DNA from 2 places in the Streptomyces sp. NPDC093795 genome. Region 2 is predicted to be linked to the other one. Evidence: predicted binding sites of a transcription regulator. Region 2 holds the regulator's gene; the other holds the start of a gene.

Region 1 (9,969 bases), on a different contig from region 2:
CGGTGCCGGAGCCGTAGCCGCCCCCCGCGCCGGCGCAGCGGGCGGCCGGGCCGGCGGGGGCGATGGGGCAGCCCATGACCGTGTCGCCGATCGTGGTGAAGTCGCCGTACAGGGACTCGTCGTACCGCTTGCCGAAGGGCTCGACCACGTCCGCCGCGGCCGGTCCCGCCGTGGTGAGCGCGAGCGAGCCCGAGCCCGCCATCAGCACGACGGCCGCGAGCACCTTGCCCAGGTGATGTTGTCTGAAGCGCATAAAAGGGCAATGTAGGCAAAACACATCATCATGGGGCGTTACGCCACGCGGCGGCGCGCGTACTCCACGATCTCGGCCATCGGCGGCCGCTCCTCCGTGTCCACGGCGTACGTCCGCGGGGTGAACCCCGACTCGCCCCGCTCGAACTGGGTCAGCAGCGGCCGCACCAGATGCCCCCGCGACAGCCGCAGCTGCGCCGTCCGGTAGATCGCCGCCGCCATCCGGCCGAGCGCCTGCCCGTCCTGGTGCCGGTGCTTGCGCACCCCCACGTCCACCTGCGCGAGCGCGTCGAGGCCCACCGTGTGCAGGGCGTCGACGAGCAGCCCCAGCTCCACTCCGTAACCGACGGGGAAGGGCAGCCGTTCGAGCAGCGAGCGGCGCGCCGCGTACTCGCCGCCGAGCGGCTGCACGAAGCCGGCCAGCTGCGGCCAGTGCAGGTTGAGCAGCGGGCGCGCCACCAGCTCCGTGACGCGGCCTCCCTGACCAGGGGCGTCGCCGAGGGGTCGGTCGTACATCGCCTTCACGAAGTCCACGTCCGGGTCCGTGAGCAGCGGGCCCACGATCCCCGTCACGAAGTCCGCGGAGAAGTCCCGCAGATCCGCGTCCACGAAGCAGACGACGTCCCCGCTCGTCACCATCAGTGAGCGCCACAGGACCTCGCCCTTGCCCGGCACCGCCGGGATCCGGGGGAGGATCGCGTCCCGCGCGACCACCCGCGCCCCGGCCGCGGCCGCCACCTCCGCCGTACGGTCCGTGGAGCCCGAGTCGATCACCACCAGCTCGTCGACGAGCGGCACCGACTCGCTCATCAGCTCGCGCCGGATGACGGAGACGATGTCCCCGACCGTCGCCTCCTCGTTGAGCGCGGGCAGCACCACGCTGACCCTCGTCCCCCGCTTGGCGGCGAGAACCCGCTCAAGCGGACGGTCGGCCACGGACCAGGACCGCCGGTCCAGCCAGCGCTCCACCTCTTCCAGCACGTGATCTCCATCTCGCGGTTCGGACGACCATCTCAACCGTCCATGCCTTCGGTTACAGTCTTGAACAACGCGGATGCCCGATGCATGTCGGGGTGCCGCCCGCGTTACACAACCGAATACCGCTCATCCAGAGGGGCAGAGGGAAACGGCCCGTTGAAGCCCCGGCAACCCTCCAGTCGGTTACTTGTCCTCCAGGCGAGGTCCCCGACTAGGGAAGGTGCCAAATCCGTCTCATGGCGAAAAATTCGTCATGGGAAAGATGAGGAGAAAGGGCCTCCCCTCCATGGCTGTACAGACCGCCACCCCCGCGACCTCCGCGAACACCGCGAGCACCGTCGACCTCGGTCCCGCGTCCGGGCTTTCCTGTCGCGAATGCGGTGAAGTCTTCGCACTCGGTCCGATCTTCGCCTGCGAGCTCTGTTTCGGACCTCTCGAAGTCGCGTACGAGCTCCCCACCGGCGACCCCGAGGCGCTGCGCAAGCAGATCGAGGCCGGCCCCGCCAACATCTGGCGCTACGCCCCTCTGCTGCCCGTCCCCGCCGACGTCGCCGACAAGCCGAACCTGAACCCGGGCTGGACCAAGCTCGTCCAGGCCGACAACCTCGCCCGCGAGATCGGCGTCGCCCCCGGCAAGCTCTTCGTCAAGGACGACTCCGGCAACCCGACCCACTCCTTCAAGGACCGGGTCGTCGCCCAGGCCATCGAGGCCGCCCGCGCCTTCGGCTTCACCACCCTCTCCTGCTCCTCCACCGGCAACCTGGCCGGCGCCGTCGGCGCCGCCGCCGCCCGCGCCGGCTTCCGCTCCTGCGTGTTCATCCCGCACGACCTGGAGCAGGGCAAGGTCGTCATGGCCGGTGTCTACGGCGGTGACCTCGTCGCCATCGAGGGCAACTACGACGACGTCAACCGCTTCTGCTCGGAGCTCATCGGCGACCCGCTCGGCGAGGGCTGGGGCTTCGTGAACGTCAACCTCCGCCCGTACTACGGCGAGGGCTCCAAGACGCTCGCGTACGAGATCTGCGAGCAGCTCGGCTGGGTCATCCCCGACCAGCTCGTCATCCCGATCGCCTCCGGCTCCCAGCTCACCAAGATCGACAAGGGGCTCCAGGAGCTCATCAAGCTGGGCCTCGTCGAGGACAAGCCGTACAAGATCTTCGGCGCCCAGGCCGAGGGCTGCTCCCCGGTCTCCGTCGCCTTCAAGGCCGGCCACGACGTCGTCCGCCCGCAGAAGCCGAACACGATCGCCAAGTCGCTCGCCATCGGCAACCCGGCCGACGGCCCGTACGTCCTCGACATCGCCCGCCGCACCGGCGGCGCCGTGGAGGACGTGAACGACGAGCAGGTCGTCGACGCGATCAAGCTGCTCGCGCAGACCGAGGGCATCTTCGCCGAGACCGCGGGCGGCGTGACCGTCGGCGTCGCGAAGAAGCTCGTCGAGAACGGGCTGATCGACCCGAACCTCACCACCGTCGTCCTCAACACCGGCGACGGACTCAAGACCCTGGACGCGGTGGCCGACACCTCTCAGGCGACCGTCACCATCCGCCCGAGCCTGGACGCGTTCCGCGACGCCGGCCTGGCGCTCTGAGCCGGCCCGCTTTCCTGGCCCACTGAAAGGTTACGAAGACACATGGCCGTGAACGTCCGCATCCCCACCATCCTCCGCACGTACACGGGTGGGCAGTCCGAGGTCCAGGCCGAGGGCGCGACCCTCGCCGAGGTCATCGCGGACCTGGAGAAGAACCACACGGGCATCGCCGCCCGCGTCCTGGACGACCAGGGCAAGCTGCGCCGCTTCGTCAACGTGTACGTCAACGACGACGACGTGCGCTTCGAGCAGGGCCTGGAGACGGCGACGCCGGCGGGCGCGGGCGTCTCGATCATCCCGGCGGTCGCCGGCGGCTGCTGAGCGCCGGGGCCGCTGAGTCCTCTCGGCTGTCCCGTCTTTCTCGAAGATCTCGAATTGCCCCTTCCGCGCCATAAAGCGGAGGGGGCAATTCTGCATGGTTGAGCGGGGTAGAGTTGGGGAAGTCCCCTCCGCTGCTCATGCCGGACGCATATGAGAATGCGTCCCCGCGCGACAAGAAGCAGCCAAAGTGTGTGCGCCTTGTGTACCTTCTGCGTACTTTGCCGGGCCCGACTTGCCCTGGAATTAAAGGGATTCTCCCCGATTCACCTTTCCGTGACGCCCAGAAATCTCGCTCGATTGACCTGTTGCAGAGGGCAGTTGGGCAGATACATTCAGCCGCGGTCGACGCGTTCCGGCGCAGGGTCTGACCCGGGACCCGCGAAGTGCGGGCCCCGCGCAAGGGCCAGTAATAGGGGAGTTAGGCATGGCTCAGGGCACCGTCAAGTGGTTCAACGCGGAGAAGGGCTACGGCTTCATCGCGGTCGACGGTGGTGCGGATGTTTTCGTCCACTACAGCGCGATCCAGATGGATGGTTACCGCAGCCTCGAAGAGGGACAGCGAGTCGAGTTCGAGATCTCGCAGGGCCAGAAGGGTCCGCAGGCGGACATGGTCAAGCTCGCCGTCTGAGCGCGGCGCGATCGGCCACCGACGCAACGCCGTCGAGGGGCCCGCATCCCTGAGGGGATACGGGCCCCTCGTGCGTTCCCGGGGGCGTCGACCCTTCTCGAAAACCGAGAGTCGCTTGCACTCGCATGGGTCGAGTGCTAATCATTGGCGTTAGCACTCGGCACGTGAGAGTGCTACGAGGATCGGGCACGACGAGGTCGCCGGCCGGGTGGGGCAAGGAACCACACGGAGCTCCGGAGGCCGTCCGTCGCGGGCGTCGGCGCGGTCCTGGAGCGTTATCCACCCCATGTCCGGGAGGACCACTTCACATGGCCAAGATCATCGCGTTCGACGAGGAGGCCCGGCGCGGTCTCGAGCGCGGCATGAACCAGCTCGCTGACGCCGTCAAGGTCACCCTCGGCCCCAAGGGTCGCAACGTCGTCCTCGAGAAGAAGTGGGGCGCCCCCACGATCACCAACGATGGTGTCTCCATCGCCAAGGAGATCGAGCTCGAGGACCCGTACGAGAAGATCGGCGCCGAGCTGGTCAAGGAAGTCGCCAAGAAGACGGACGACGTCGCCGGCGACGGTACGACCACCGCCACCGTTCTCGCCCAGGCGCTCGTCCGCGAGGGCCTCCGCAACGTCGCCGCCGGTGCCAACCCCATGGCCCTCAAGCGCGGCATCGAGAAGGCCGTCGAGGCCGTCTCCGGCGCCCTCCTCGAGCAGGCGAAGGATGTCGAGACCAAGGAGCAGATCGCTTCGACGGCCTCCATCTCCGCCGCCGACACCCAGATCGGCGAGCTCATCGCCGAGGCGATGGACAAGGTCGGCAAGGAAGGCGTCATCACCGTCGAGGAGTCGCAGACCTTCGGGCTCGAGCTCGAGCTCACCGAGGGCATGCGCTTCGACAAGGGCTACATCTCGGCGTACTTCGCCACCGACATGGAGCGCATGGAGTCGTCCCTCGACGACCCGTACCTCCTGATCGTCAACTCCAAGATCTCCTCCGTGAAGGACCTGCTCCCGCTCCTGGAGAAGGTCATGCAGTCGGGCAAGCCGCTGCTGATCATCGCCGAGGACGTCGAGGGCGAGGCCCTGTCGACCCTGGTCGTCAACAAGATCCGCGGCACCTTCAAGTCCGTCGCGGTCAAGGCCCCGGGCTTCGGCGACCGTCGTAAGGCCATGCTGAACGACATCGCCATCCTCACCGGCGGCACGGTCATCTCCGAGGAGGTCGGCCTGAAGCTGGAGAACGCGGGCCTCGACCTGCTGGGCCGCGCCCGCAAGGTCGTCATCACCAAGGACGAGACCACCATCGTCGACGGTGCCGGTGACAGCGAGCAGGTCGCCGGTCGCGTGAACCAGATCCGCGCCGAGATCGAGAACAGCGACTCGGACTACGACCGTGAGAAGCTCCAGGAGCGCCTCGCGAAGCTGGCCGGCGGCGTGGCCGTCATCAAGGCCGGTGCCGCGACCGAGGTCGAGCTCAAGGAGCGCAAGCACCGCATCGAGGACGCCGTTCGCAACGCGAAGGCGGCCGTCGAGGAGGGCATCGTCGCCGGCGGCGGCGTGGCCCTGCTCCAGGCCTCCTCGGTCTTCGAGAAGCTCGAGGCCGACCTCACGGGTGACGAGGCCACGGGCGCGAACATCGTGAAGCTGGCCCTCGAGGCCCCGCTGAAGCAGATCGCGGTCAACGCCGGCCTCGAGGGCGGCGTCGTGGCGGAGAAGGTCCGCAACCTGCCCGTCGGTCACGGCCTGAACGCCGCGACCAACGAGTACGTCGACCTCATCGCCGAGGGCATCATCGACCCGGCGAAGGTCACGCGCTCCGCGCTGCAGAACGCCGCGTCGATCGCCGCGCTGTTCCTCACCACCGAGGCCGTCATCGCCGACAAGCCGGAGAAGTCGTCCGCGCCGGCCGGCGGCGGCATGCCGGGCGGTGACATGGACTTCTGATCCTTCGGGATCGGTGGTTCATCGCTGAACGCGAAGAACAGAACGAGGGCGGTACCCCCACGGGGGTGCCGCCCTCGGGCGTTTCCCGGCAGGAAGTGCCCCGAGGGGTGGGCGGGGCGATCCTGGAATGGTCTCTTCGGGAAGGGATCGAAGCCATGGTCACCCTGCTCACCACGCCGGCCGACCGCGAGCTGGTCATCACCCGCACCTTCGACGCCCCGCCGGCGCGCCTCTGGGAGGCGTGGACGGACCCCGCGCACGTACGGGAGTGGTACGGGGTGTCCGGGCTGACCACCACGGTCGTCGACATCGACCTGCGGGTGGGCGGCGCGTGGCGCTGGGGCCAGACCGCCCCCGACGGTCAGGAGATCGTCTTCTCCGGTACGTACGAGGAGGTCGTCCCGGCGGAACGGCTCGACTACACGGAGGTCTTCGAGCAGATGCCGGACGGGGAACCGGTCCGGGTGACGCTCAGCTTCGACGCCACCCCGGACGGCGGCACGGCCCTGACCAGCACGTCCTTCTGGCCGTCGAACGAGATCAGGGACCAGGCGCTGGAGGCGGGCATGGAGGCGGGGGTGAGGGAACAGTACGACCGGCTGGCGGAGCACCTGGCGTCGATGTGACCCGGCCCCGGGTCAGCGGCGGCGGAAGAGGGCCGTCCAGAGGAAGGATTCGCCGAAGGAGGGGGAGTCGGCGGGTTCGGCGCGCATGCGGCGGAGGGCGACCTCCGCGAGGCCCGGCTCGCCCGGGCCGGTGAAGATCGCGCGCAGCTCGGCGTCGGTGTAGGCGAGTCCGCCGTCCAGCATCCCCTGCCGGTAGAAGTCGGCGTCCGGCAGTTCGGAGCCCATGCCGCCCTGGCCGGCCGCGAACGCGGTGAGCGCGAAGTGGCCGCCGGGGGCGAGGGCGCGGTGCAGGAGCGCGAGGTGGCTGACGCGGCGGTGCGGGGGCAGGTGGTGGAAGCAGCCGGAGTCGTAGATCAGGTCGTACGGCCCGTCCGGGGCGGCGCCCTTGAAGGCGTCGCCGCACGTGAACCGGATGTTCGTGACCCCCGCGTCCCGGGCCCGTTCCTCCGCCCAGCGGATGGCGGTGGGGGAGAGGTCGACGGCGTCCACGTCGTAGCCGAGCGAGGCGAGGTACAGGCTATTGCGGCCGGGCCCGCAGCCGAGGTCGAGGGCCCTGCCGCCGGCGGTCGGGAGCAGGCCCCGCTCGACGTACGAGACGAGGTTCTCGTCGGGCTTCGCGACGAAGAACGGCACGGGCTTGTCGCGGTCGGCGTAGAACCCGTCCCACCAGTCGGCCCCGCCGCTCTCGGTCCACCGGTCGGCGGCGGGCGCGAAGAGGCCGTCGAGCAGGGTGAGGACGTCTTCGGTGGTGCGGATGGTGCGGGCGGTGTCGCTCAAGTGACCTTCCCTCCGAGTCCCTCAAGAATACGGGGAGTTGAGGTGAAAGCCCAGGTCGCGAGTCCGGGAAGGGGCCTTTCGCATCCCGCCGGGGAAAGTTTCTGGCGTCTTCGGCTCGCGTGAATGTACGATCCGGCTGCCGACAGGGGGGGTCCCGCCGGCCCCGTCCGGCGCGGTCCACAGTCCGCCCCGTGCCCTGCCCGCCGTGCCCGCCCTCCCTCGTCGTACCCGCTTTCGCACCCGTACGAGGGGACACGTACTTGTCCGTCCGAAGAGCCGTCGCGCTCGCACTGACCGCGGCCCTCGGCGCCACAGGCCTGACGGCCGCCACGACCGGACCCGCCGCCGCTACCACGTCCGGCGACGCCGTTGTCGTCAGCCCGGGCGCCCGTTTCGTGCCCCGCGCCACCATCGTCCTGAACGCCGGGGAGACCGGCTTCCTCACCGCACAGGAGGGGGACGACCGGGTCCGCTGGATCGACTACGCGACCGGCGCGACCACCGTCCTCGACCACCGCCTGCCGAAGCCGCTCGCGTACGACGTCGACCAGTACCGCTTCACCGAGTACCCGGCGGACTTCGGACACGGCTCCGACACCGTCGCCGTCCATTCCGAGAGTCCCACCCCGCACGTGACGCTCCAGCAGCGGGCGGGCGGCGGTGCGACGACCACGGTCCCGATCCCGGAGGGGCAGACGTACGTCGCGACGTACGGCGACACCGTCATCACCCGGACCGGCACCGAGAGCGCCGTGACGAGCCTGCACCTCCTGCACCCGGAGGACGGAGGGGTACGGGAACAGAAGCTGGAGGGCCTGCCCGAGGGCTGGAACCTCTCCATCAGCGAGGGTGACGCCCGATCGGTCGCCGTCCGTGGCATCAAGTGGGAGAACAGCACGATGTCCCAGGGGTGGTGGGTCGTCGACCTCGCCGCCGGGAGCATCAAGACGCTCTCCACCCATGGCGAGAGCGTCTCGTTCGACCGGGACACGGTCTTCCACATGGGTGCCCCGTCCGGCAGCGACGCCCAGGTGTACCGCCGCGACGACCTGGACGCGGCCCCGACCACCCTCGACATGCGCGACATCGCCTCCTACGACGACGTCGTCCGGCGGCTCGGCGACGACTTCGTCACCGTGACGCCGCCCAGCTCCGGCAACGACGGCGGGTACCGGGGCAACCATCTCGTCCTACGGGACGCCTCGGGGTCCTGGAAGTCACTGCTGGCCGTCGCCTCCCCCTCGGTGCACCGCACGCCCGACGGCTCGCTCCTGGTCGCCGGCGCCGAGCAGAACACCACCTACGGTGCCCTCGACTGGGGGTACTACCTCTTCTCCGAGGCCGCCGACGGCACGATCGCCCGCAAGCGCCTCGCGGACATCGAGGACATGGAGGCCAAGCCCTACGGCATCTCCCTCGGCAGCGGCATCCTCACCACGGCCGACGACTCGAACCTGTACCAGCCGGGCGGCATCATCGGCGGCTACCGGAGCACCTGGCTGAAGACCTCCGGGCGGCCCGAGGAGCTGCGCTCGACCGTCGACGGCCTGGTGCAGGGCAGGGACGACGACTGCAGCCCCACGTGGCTCGTCTACTGCGTCAGCATGTTCGCGAGCGGCGACGGCCACCACGGCCGCAAGGCGGGCACCGAGCAGGATCTGACGATGCTCTACCGGAACGGGTCCGCCGCGGCCGGCCCGAGGCTGACGACCGGACTGGGCAGTCCGCAGCTCGTGGACCTCTCCGGCCGGTTCGGCGTGGTGAACCAGGGCTGGGACGGCAGCCAGGCCGTCGTCGAGTTCCGTGGCACCGACTCCGGCGCCGTCCTCCAGAAGCGCACGCCAGTCGCCTCGGCCGTCTGGGGCAACACGCTGTGGAGCGCCCTCGGTCGCCAGGAGGGCAGCGAAAACCCGTCGACCACCGTGGTCTCCAAGACGCTTCCGGCGGCGGCCGCCACGGTGCAGTCCTTCGACGCGGGCTGCGTCCCCGGCCAGCTCCAGGCCGTGGGCCGCCTCGTGTACTGGAAGTGCACGAACTTCTGGGGCGACGACTTCAAGGGCGCCGGCCTGTACGACCAGGCCAGCGGGCGCACCCTGCGCCTCGGCCAGGACGACGTCCTGCTCGGCGACGGCTACTTCGTCTCTCGCTCGGACGTCACCGGCCTCACCCTCTACGACGTGCGCAGCGGTCTCCCGACGAGCGGGAACCTTGCCGACGCGCCGCACCGCGTGGTGGCCACCCCCGCTGACCTCGGCGGGAACACGGCCCGTCGCGCCGGCTGGACCGTTGACCGCTTCGGCGGGCACGTCGCCTACACCGGTCCCGACCGCCGCGTGCGGATCGTCCCGTCCGGCGTCCCGGCCTCCCGGATCTCCGTCATCGACGCGGACGCGGCGGCCGGCGTGAATCTGAGGACGGGCACATGGAAGCCCCGCTGGTGGCTGTCCAAGCCCGCCGCCTCCTGGTCCTTGACGCTCAAGCACAAGGCGACCGGCAAGGTCGTCAGGACGCTGAGCGGGGGTGAGGCACGCGGCATCGTCAGCACCACCTGGGACGGGAAGGACGCGGCGGGGCGCCTCGTCGTGAACGGTTCCTACACGTGGACGCTGACCGCGAAGGCCGCCGACGGCGTTCAGGCGGACCTGTCCTCGTCCGGGACGGTGTCGGTGTCCGGTGGCGCGGCCGTGTGGCGTGATCTCGCCGGGGACGACGGTTTCGGTGATCTGCTGGTGATGGACACGGCGGGGCTCGTGTCGATGTACCGGGGGACCGGTACGGGCGCGGTGTCGGCGCGGATCGCCGGTTCGGGGGCGAAGTTCGCGACCTCGTCGGTGTTCGTGCCGGTGGGTGACCTGAACG
Region 2 (9,969 bases):
CGTGTACGACTCGTACCGGGGTGTGGTGACGTACGTACGAGTCATCGACGGCCAGCTCAACAAGCGCGAGCGCATCAAGATGATGTCGACCGGCGCGACCCACGAGCTCCTGGAGATCGGCGTCTCGTCCCCGGAGATGACGCCGTCGGACGGTCTCGGCGTCGGCGAGGTCGGCTACCTCATCACCGGTGTGAAGGACGTCCGCCAGTCCAAGGTCGGTGACACGATCACCTCCCTGCACAAGGGCGCCACCGAGGCGCTCGGCGGCTACAAGGACCCGAAGCCGATGGTGTTCTCGGGCCTCTACCCGCTGGACGGCTCGGAGTACCCGGACCTCCGCGAGGCCCTCGACAAGCTCCAGCTCAACGACGCCGCCCTCGTCTACGAGCCGGAGACCTCCGCCGCGCTCGGCTTCGGCTTCCGCGTCGGATTCCTGGGGCTTCTCCACCTTGACGTGATCCGCGAGCGGCTCGAGCGCGAGTTCGGGCTCGATCTCATCGCCACCGCGCCCAACGTGGTCTACCGCGTGGTCATGGAGGACGGCAGCGAGCACACCGTCACCAACCCGAGCGAGTTCCCCGAGGGCAAGATCGACGACGTGTACGAGCCCGTCGTACGCGCCACGATCCTCGCCCCCAGCGAGTTCATCGGCGCGATCATGGAGCTGTGCCAGACCCGCCGCGGCACGCTGATCGGCATGGACTACCTCTCCGAGGACCGGGTCGAGATCCGCTACACCCTGCCCCTCGCGGAGATCGTCTTCGACTTCTTCGACCAGCTCAAGTCCAAGACGCGCGGTTACGCCTCCCTGGACTACGAGCCCACCGGCGAGCAGGCCTCCAGCCTGGTCAAGGTCGACATCCTGCTGCACGGCGACAAGGTCGACGCGTTCTCCGCCGTCACCCACAAGGACGCCGCGTACGCCTACGGTGTGCGGCTCGTCGCGAAGCTGCGCGAGCTCATCCCGCGGCAGGCCTTCGAGGTGCCGATCCAGGCCGCGATCGGCTCCCGGGTCATCGCCCGCGAGACCATCCGCGCCATCCGCAAGGACGTCCTCGCCAAGTGCTACGGCGGTGACATCTCCCGTAAGCGGAAGCTGCTGGAGAAGCAGAAGGAAGGCAAGAAGCGCATGAAGATGGTCGGTTCGGTGGAGGTGCCGCAGGAGGCCTTCATCGCCGTCCTGTCGAGCGACGAGTCCTCCGGCAAGAAGAAGTAGGGAAGAAGCAGGCGGGCCGGAGTAGCTGCCCTGTGCAATGAAACGGGTCCACGCGTCACGCGCGCGTGGGCCCGTTCGTTATTGAAGCGACGTGAAGCGACGCCCTGTAGCCCCTTACGCGCCGGACCTCGGCGCTTTACTCTGATCCCGGCTCGAAGGTTACTCGCCAGTTAGTTACGAACCACCAGCAGGCACCGCCGCCGCCCGGAGGACGTCGTGAGCGACACACAGACCCAGATCGAGAACCGGCCGCCCTCCGTGGCGACCCTCTTCCTTGACCGCGTCGAGCGGACCCCGGACGCGGAGGCCTACCGCTACCCGGTCCCCGCCGCCTCCGGCGCCGGCCCGGACGACTGGAAGTCGCTCAGCTGGGGCCAGGCCGCCGAGCGCGTCTACGCGATCGCCGCCGGCCTCGTCGACCTCGGCGTGCAGTCCGAGGAGCGGGTCGCCCTCGCCTCCTCCACCCGCGTCGAGTGGGTCCTCGCCGACCTCGGCGTGATGTGCGCCGGCGCCGCGACCACCACGGTCTACCCGCAGACCAACGCCGAGGAGTCGGCGTTCATCCTCTCCGACTCCGAGTCGAAGGTCCTCATCGCCGAGGACGCGGCCCAGCTCGCCAAGGCCGTGGAGCGCCGCGCCGACCTGCCGAACCTCCACCACGTGGTCGTCATCGACGCCACGGGAGTGGAGAGCGACGGCGAGTGGGTCCTCTCCCTCGCCGAGCTCGAGGCGCGCGGCCGGGCCTACCTGGAGAAGCACCCCGAGGCCGTCAAGGAGCGGGTCGCGGCGATCACCCCCACCCAGCTCGCGACCCTCATCTACACCTCCGGCACCACGGGCCGCCCCAAGGGCGTCCGCCTCCCGCACGACAACTGGTCGTACATGGCCAAGGCCATCGCCGCCACCGGCCTCGTCACCCAGGACGACGTCCAGTACCTGTGGCTGCCCCTCGCGCACGTCTTCGGCAAGGTCCTCACCTCCGGCCAGATCGAGGTCGGACACGTCACCGCCCTCGACGGCCGCGTCGACAAGATCATCGAGAACCTGCCGGTGGTCCAGCCGACCTACATGGCCGCAGTGCCCCGCATCTTCGAGAAGGTCTACAACGGCGTCGCCGCCAAGGCCCGCGCCGCCGGCGGAGCCAAGTACAAGATCTTCCAGTGGGCGGCCGGCGTCGCCCGCGAGTACGCCAAGGCCAGCCAGGACAACTTCCGTCGCACGGGCACCGCCTCCGTGCCCTTCGGCCTCACCGCCAAGCACAAGGTCGCCGACGCGCTCGTCTACAGCAAGATCCGCGAAGCCTTCGGCGGCAACCTGCGCGCCTGCGTCTCGGGCTCCGCCGCGCTCGCCCCCGAGATCGGCTACTTCTTCGCCGGCGCCGGCATCCACATCCTGGAGGGCTACGGCCTCACGGAGACCTCCGCCGCCTCCTTCGTCAACCCGGGCGAGGCCTACCGCACCGGCACCGTCGGCAAGCCGCTCCCCGGCACCGAGGTCCGGATCGCCGACGACGGCGAGATCCTGCTGCGCGGCCCCGGCATCATGGAGGGCTACCACGGCCTGCCCGAGAAGACGGTCGAGGTCCTGGAGTCCGACGGCTGGTTCCACACCGGTGACATCGGCGAGCTGTCCGCCGACGGCTACCTCCGGATCACCGACCGCAAGAAGGACCTGATCAAGACGTCCGGCGGCAAGTACATCGCGCCGGCCGAGGTCGAGGGCCAGTTCAAGGCCGTCTGCCCGTTCGTCTCCAACATCCTGGTCCACGGCGCCGACCGGAACTTCTGCACCGCCCTGATCGCCCTCGACGAGCCCGCCCTCATCGGCTGGGCCGCCGAGCACGACCTCGCGGGCAAGTCGTACGCCGAGGTCGTCGCCGCCCCGCAGACCGTGGCGATGATCCAGGGCTACGTCGACCGCCTCAACGAAGGCCTCCAGCGCTGGCAGACGATCAAGAAGTTCCGGCTGCTGCCCCGGGACCTCGACATCGAGCACGGCGAGCTGACGCCGTCGCTGAAGCTGAAGCGACCGGTGGTGGAGCGCGAGTACAAGCACCTCATCGAGGAGATGTACTCGGGGTCGCGGGAGTCCTGACCCCCGACCCTGTGGAGAGGTTGTCCACAGGCCGGACGCGTACCTCGGGCAGTACGGGACAATGGGGCTCATGCCTTCCGTACTGCCCGATGGTGAATCCGTGCCCGAGACCGGGGCGCTGCCCGCGCACGCCCTGGAAGGGGCGGCCGAGCGGCCCCTCGGGTTCTATCTGCACGTGCCGTACTGCGCCACGCGCTGCGGCTACTGCGACTTCAACACCTACACGGCCAGTGAGCTGCGGGGGACCGGGGGCGTGCTCGCCTCCCGGGACAACTACGCCGAGCAGGTCGCCGAGGAGATCCGGCTCGCCCGGAAGGTGCTCGGGGACGACCCCCGGCCCGTGCGGACCGTCTTCGTCGGCGGGGGTACGCCGACGCTGCTCGCCGCCGGTGATCTCGTACGGATGCTGGCGGCCGTACGCGACGAGTTCGGGCTCGCGGACGACGCCGAGGTGACGACCGAGGCGAATCCGGAGTCCGTGAACCCGGCGTACCTGGAGGAGCTGCGGGCCGGGGGCTTCAACCGGATCTCCTTCGGCATGCAGAGCGCCAAGCAGCACGTCCTCAAGATCCTCGACCGCACGCACACGCCCGGGCGCCCCGAGGCGTGCGTCGCCGAGGCGCGGGCCGCCGGGTTCGAGCACGTGAACCTGGACCTGATCTACGGGACGCCCGGGGAGTCCGACGACGACTGGCGGGCCTCGCTCGACGCGGTGATCGGCGCCGGGCCGGACCACGTCAGCGCGTACGCCCTGATCGTCGAGGAGGGGACGCAGCTCGCCCGCCGGATCCGGCGCGGCGAGGTGCCGATGACCGACGACGACGTGCACGCCGACCGGTACCTGATCGCGGACTCCGTGCTCGCCGAGGCCGGGTTCGACTGGTACGAGGTGTCCAACTGGGCCACCTCGGAGGCCGGGCGCTGCCTCCACAACGAGCTGTACTGGCGCGGGGCGGACTGGTGGGGGGCCGGTCCCGGGGCGCACAGCCATGTGGGGGGCGTGCGGTGGTGGAACGTGAAGCATCCCGGTGCGTATGCGGCGGCGCTTGCCGGGGGGCGGTCGCCGGGGGCGGGGCGGGAGCTGTTGTCGGACGAGGATCGGCGGGTGGAGCGGGTGCTGCTGGAGTTGCGGCTTCGGGAGGGTGTCGAGTTGTCGCTGCTGCGGCCGGCTGGGCTTGCTGCGGCTGAGCGGGCGCTGGCGGACGAGCTGCTGGAGGCTGAGCCGTACGCTCGCGGGCGGGCCGTGCTGACGCTGCGGGGGCGGTTGCTCGCCGATGCGGTGGTGCGGGATCTGGTGGACTGAGGTTCGGGCGCGGGGGGCGAGGCGCCGCTCAGGGCGCCGTTCCGTTGTGCCCACCCGTTCCGCCCCAGCGGAACGATTGCCCACAACGGGGTGGGTGGGCGCGGGGCGGTTGCTCACAACGGGGTGGGTGGGGGCAAAGGCGGGGCGGTTGCCCGCAACGGGGTGGGTGGGTGCAAGGTGGGGCGGTTGCCCGCAACGGGGTGGGTGGGTGCAAGGTGGGGCGATGCCCACCGCGGGGCCTACGGGGCTGTTACGAAGTCGATCAGTTCTTCTACTCGGCCCAGGAGTTGCGGTTCCAGGTCCTTGTAGGTCGTGACTCTCGACAGGATGTGCTGCCAGGCCGCCCCCGTGTTCTCCGGCCAGCCCAGGGCGTGGCACACGCCCGTCTTCCAGTCCTGGCCCCTCGGGACCCGTGGCCAGGCCGGGATGCCCAGGGACGACGGCTTCACCGCTTCCCAGACGTCGATGTACGGGTGGCCCACGACCAGCACGTCGGGCGAGGTCACCTGGGCGGCGATCCTCGACTCCTTCGAGCCCGGGACCAGGTGGTCCACCAGGACCCCCAGACGCGCGTCCGGCGCCGGGGCGAACTCCGCCACGATCGCCGGCAGGTCGTCGACACCCTCCAGATACTCCACGACGACCCCCTCGATCCGCAGGTCGTCGCCCCAGACCCGCTCCACGAGCTCGGCGTCGTGGCGGCCCTCCACGTAGATCCGGCCCGCTCGCGCCACCCGCGCGCGTGCGCCCGGGACCGCCACCGAGCCCGACGCCGTGCGGGTCGGGCGGGCGGGGGCCGCGGACGGGCGGACCAGGGTCACCACCCGGCCCTCCAGGAGGAAGCCGCGCGGGTCCAGCGGGAACACCCGGTGCTTGCCGAAGCGGTCCTCCAGGGTCACCGTGCCCGCCTCGCAGCGGATCACCGCCCCGCAGAAACCCGTCGTGACCTCCTCGACGACCAGATCACGGTCGGCCGGGACCTCCGGGACGGGTGCCGAGCGCTTCCAGGCGGGCGTGAGATCGGGGTCGTAGCTGCGCATTCGGGCGACGTTATGCGACGGAGAAGCGCGTTGCCAGTTCCTCCCGTTGGAGTCGTACGAACGTGGCGTCCACCACCGCCCCGTGCCCCGGTACGTACACCGCGTCCTCGCCGCCGAGCCGCAGCAGCCGGTCCAGGGCGTCCGGCCAGCGGGAGGGGATCGCGTCCGGGCCCGCCTGCGGCTCGCCCGACTCCTCGACCAGGTCGCCGCAGAAGACCACCTCAGGACCGCCCGGCACCAGGAGCACCAGGTCGTGGCCCGTGTGGCCGGGGCCGACGTTCGCCAGGAGGACCTGCCGGCCGCCCAGATCGAGCGTCCACTCGCCGGAGACCACGTGCCGCGGCGCCACCAGGACGTCCGCGGCCTCCGCGGCCGCTGCCGCGTCGAGCCCGTGCCGTACCGCGTCCCCGCGCAGCTCCTCCCGAGCCCGCGCCCCGCCGAGCAGCGCGTCCGAGCCGACCGCGCCGAAGACCTCCGCGCCCGCGAAGGCCGCCGTGCCCAGCACATGGTCGAAATGAGGGTGGCTCAGTGCGATGTGCGTCACTCTCCGGCCGCCCGTCAGCCCCGCGATCTGAGTCCGCAGCTCGGCGCCCTCCGCGAGCGAGGAGCCCGTGTCGTACAGCAGCACCGCCCGTTCGCCCAGTACCAGTCCGACCGTGGCGTCCCAGCCGGGCAGCCGTCGCCGGCCCACCCCGTCCGCGAGCCGCTCCCATCCGTACGCTTCCCAATCCACGTCCATACAGCGACGCTAGCCGGTGGGGGCGCCGCCTCCTTGCCAGGAGCGTCGTCGGCCGCCGTACACTGGCCGGGGGATCGCTGGCACTCGGGCAGGGTGAGTGCCAAAAGCGGAGCAACCGGAACGACGTCGACAGCTGGAGGTGCGCACGATGCTCAGCGAACGCAGACTCGAGGTCCTGCGCGCCATCGTCCAGGACTACGTCGGGACGGAGGAGCCCGTCGGCTCCAAGGCGCTCACCGAGCGCCACAAGCTCGGCGTCTCGCCCGCCACCGTGCGCAACGACATGGCCGTGCTCGAGGAGGAGGGCTTCATCGCCCAGCCTCACACCAGCGCCGGCCGCATCCCGACCGACAAGGGCTACCGGCTCTTCGTCGACCGGCTCGCCGGCGTCAAGCCGCTGTCGACGCCCGAGCGCCGGGCCATCCACAACTTCCTCGACGGCGCGGTGGACCTGGACGACGTCGTCGGCCGCACGGTGCGGCTGCTCGCGCAGCTGACCCGCCAGGTCGCCGTCGTCCAGTACCCCTCGCTGACCCGTTCGACCGTCCGGCACGTGGAGCTGCTCGCGCTGGCTCCCGCCCGCCTGATGCTGGTGCTCATCACCGACACCGGCCGCGTCGAGCAGCGGGTCATCGACTGCCCCGCGCCCTTCGGCGAGACCTCCCTCGCCGATCTGCGGGCCCGGCTCAACAGCCGGGTCGTCGGCCGGCGGTTCGCCGACGTGCCGCAGCTGGTGCAGGACCTCCCCGAGTCCTTCGAGGAGACCGAGGACCGCGCCACGGTCACCACCGTGCTCGCGACCCTCCTCGAATCCCTGGTCGAGGAGCACGAGGAGCGGCTGATGATCGGCGGCACCGCCAATCTCACCCGCTTCGGCCCCGACTTCCCCCTGATGATCAGGCCTGTCCTTGAAGCCCTGGAGGAGCAGGTCGTCCTCCTCAAGCTGCTCGGCGAGGCCAAGGAATCGGGCATGACCGTACGCATCGGGCACGAGAACGCCCACGAGGGGCTGAGCTCCACGTCCGTCGTCTCGGTCGGCTACGGTTCGGGCGGCGAGGCAGTCGCCAAACTCGGCGTGGTCGGACCGACCCGCATGGACTACCCCGGAACGATGGGAGCGGTACGCGCAGTGGCACGTTACGTCGGACAGATCCTGGCGGAGTCGTAAGTGGCCACGGACTACTACGCCGTACTCGGCGTGCGCCGCGACGCTTCCCAGGACGAGATCAAGAAGGCATTCCGGAGGCTCGCCCGCGAGCTGCACCCGGACGTCAATCCCGATCCGAAGACGCAGGAACGCTTCAAGGAGATCAACGCCGCCTACGAGGTCCTCTCGGACCCGCAGAAGAAGCAGGTCTACGACCTGGGCGGCGACCCGCTCTCGGCCTCCGGCGGAGGCGGCGCGGGCGGATTCGGGGCCGGTGGCTTCGGCAACTTCTCCGACATCATGGACGCCTTCTTCGGCACGGCCTCGCAGCGCGGCCCGCGCTCGCGGACCCGCCGTGGCCAGGACGCCATGATCCGGCTGGAGATCGACCTCAACGAGGCGGCCTTCGGCACGACCAAGGACATCCAGGTCGACACGGCGGTCGTCTGTACGACCTGCTCGGGCGAGGGTGCCGCGCCCGGCACCTCCGCGCAGACCTGTGACATGTGCCGCGGCCGTGGCGAGGTCTCCCAGGTCACCCGGTCGTTCCTCGGCCAGGTCATGACCTCCCGCCCCTGCCCGCAGTGTCAGGGCTTCGGCACGGTCGTCCCGACGCCGTGCCCGGAGTGCGCCGGCGACGGGCGCGTGCGCTCGCGCCGGACGCTGACGGTCAAGATCCCGGCCGGTGTCGACAACGGCACCCGGATCCAGCTCGCGGGCGAGGGCGAGGTCGGCCCCGGCGGCGGCCCCGCCGGCGATCTGTACGTCGAGATCCACGAGACCCCGCACGACACCTTCCAACGGCGCGGCGACGACCTGCACTGCACGGTCACCCTCCCGATGACGGCGGCCGCGCTCGGTACCAAGGTGCAGCTGCAGACCCTCGACGGACTCGAGGAGATCGATGTCCGTCCGGGCACCCAGTCCGGCCAGTCGATCCCGCTGCACGGCCGTGGCATCACCCACCTGCGCGGCAACGGCCGGGGCGACCTGATCGTGCACGTCGAGGTGCAGACCCCCGGCAAGCTCGACGCCGAGCAGGAACGGCTCCTGCGCGAACTGGCCAAGCTGCGCGGCGAGGAACGGCCCACCGGCCAGTTCCAGCCGGGGCAGCAGGGTCTGTTCTCGCGCTTGAAGGATGCGTTCAACGGGCGGACCTGATCCGACCCGGAAACGGAGAGTAGGGGGCGGGGCGGCGTCGAGCCGTCCCGCCCTTTCCGTACCTGACGTACGAATCTTCCGTACCTGACGTACGAATTCGGCGCGGCAGCAGGGGCATGGCACGATGCCCATATGTCCACCACCGCACTGAACGATCTCTCTCGGCATCCGATCGTGCAGGCCCCCATGGCGGGTGGCGCCTCCTGTCCCGAGCTGGTCGGAGCCGTCTGCGAGGCCGGGGCGCTCGGCTTCCTGGCCGGCGGGTACAAGACGGCCGGAGGGCTGTACCAGGAGATCAAGCAGGTACGCGGGCTCACCGCACGCCCCTTCGGCGTCAACCTCTTCCTGCCCCGGAGCGGACCGTCCGCCGACCCCGCCGCCGTCGAGGTCTACCGTCACCAGCTCGCCGGCGAGGCCACCTGGTACGACACCCCGCTCGGCGAGGCCGACGACTGCCGCGACGACGGCTACGACGCCAAACTGGCCATCCTCCTGGAGGACCCGGTCCGCGTCGTCTCCTTCACCTTCGGCTGCCCCGCGCCCGAGACGCTCGCCGCCTTCGCCCGCGCCGGTACGTTCACGATCGTCACCGTCACCTCCGCCGACGAGGCCCACGCCGCCCAGCGGGCCGGCGCCGACGCCGTCTGCGTCCAGGGCGCCGAGGCCGGCGGGCACCAGGGCACGTACCGCGACGACCCGGCCGACGAGGGCGCCCAGGGCACCGGCCTGCTCGCCCTCCTCACCCGGATCCGCGAGAGCGTCGCCCTGCCGATCGTCGCCACCGGCGGGATCATGCGCGGCGCCCAGATCGCCGCCGTCCTCGCCGCGGGAGCCGACGCCGCCCAGCTCGGCACCGCCTTCCTCTGCTGCCCCGAGTCCGGCGCCCACCCGCTGCACAAGCGGGCCCTGACCGACCCGCTGTTCACCCGCACCGCCTTCACCCGGGCCTTCACCGGGCGCCCGGCCCGCGGCCTCGTCAACCGCTTCATGCGCGAACACGGGCCGTACGCCCCCTCCGCCTACCCGGAGATCCACCACCTCACCGCCCCGATCCGCAAGGCCGCCGCCACCGCGGGCGACGCCCAGGGCATGGCCCTGTGGGCCGGCCAGGGCCACCGGCTCGCCCGCGAACTCCCCGCCGGGCAGCTGGTCGAGGTGCTGGCCGCCGAACTCGACACCGCCCTCTCCGACCTCTCCGGGTCCGCCCACAGGAGCGCCTCATGACCGCACCCGTCTTCGTCGTCGACACCGTGCCCGGTACCGGCACCT

Evidence for each region. Region 2 encodes HrcA, which represses chaperone genes, less so after heat shock. Its sites were predicted from a motif close to TTNGCACTCNGNNNNNCNGAGTGCNAA; they were not measured.
Region 1: a site for HrcA is predicted at 3,921-3,947, ahead of groL (chaperonin GroEL). Genes of this name have one in related genera too.

The regions. Positions count from the first base shown of each region.
Region 1 covers NZ_JBIWIO010000001.1:870,170-880,138, reverse strand. Annotated here, with positions in the region: gene ACIRB7_RS04240 (hypothetical protein) at 1-253, opposite strand, end outside; gene ACIRB7_RS04235 (glucosyl-3-phosphoglycerate synthase) at 292-1,233, opposite strand; SAM riboswitch class I at 1,354-1,499, shown strand; gene thrC (threonine synthase) at 1,517-2,821, shown strand; gene ACIRB7_RS04225 (MoaD/ThiS family protein) at 2,864-3,142, shown strand; gene ACIRB7_RS04220 (cold-shock protein) at 3,567-3,770, shown strand; gene groL (chaperonin GroEL) at 4,079-5,707, shown strand; gene ACIRB7_RS04210 (SRPBCC family protein) at 5,863-6,333, shown strand; gene ACIRB7_RS04205 (class I SAM-dependent methyltransferase) at 6,346-7,110, opposite strand; gene ACIRB7_RS04200 (FG-GAP-like repeat-containing protein) at 7,371-9,969, shown strand, end outside.
Region 2 covers NZ_JBIWIO010000002.1:451,172-461,140, forward strand. Annotated here, with positions in the region: gene lepA (translation elongation factor 4) at 1-1,216, shown strand, start outside; gene ACIRB7_RS07045 (AMP-dependent synthetase/ligase) at 1,433-3,310, shown strand; gene hemW (radical SAM family heme chaperone HemW) at 3,372-4,613, shown strand; gene ACIRB7_RS07055 (DUF3097 domain-containing protein) at 4,853-5,653, opposite strand; gene ACIRB7_RS07060 (MBL fold metallo-hydrolase) at 5,664-6,392, opposite strand; gene hrcA (heat-inducible transcriptional repressor HrcA) at 6,541-7,560, shown strand; gene dnaJ (molecular chaperone DnaJ) at 7,561-8,700, shown strand; gene ACIRB7_RS07075 (nitronate monooxygenase) at 8,833-9,924, shown strand; gene ACIRB7_RS07080 (16S rRNA (uracil(1498)-N(3))-methyltransferase) at 9,921-9,969, shown strand, end outside.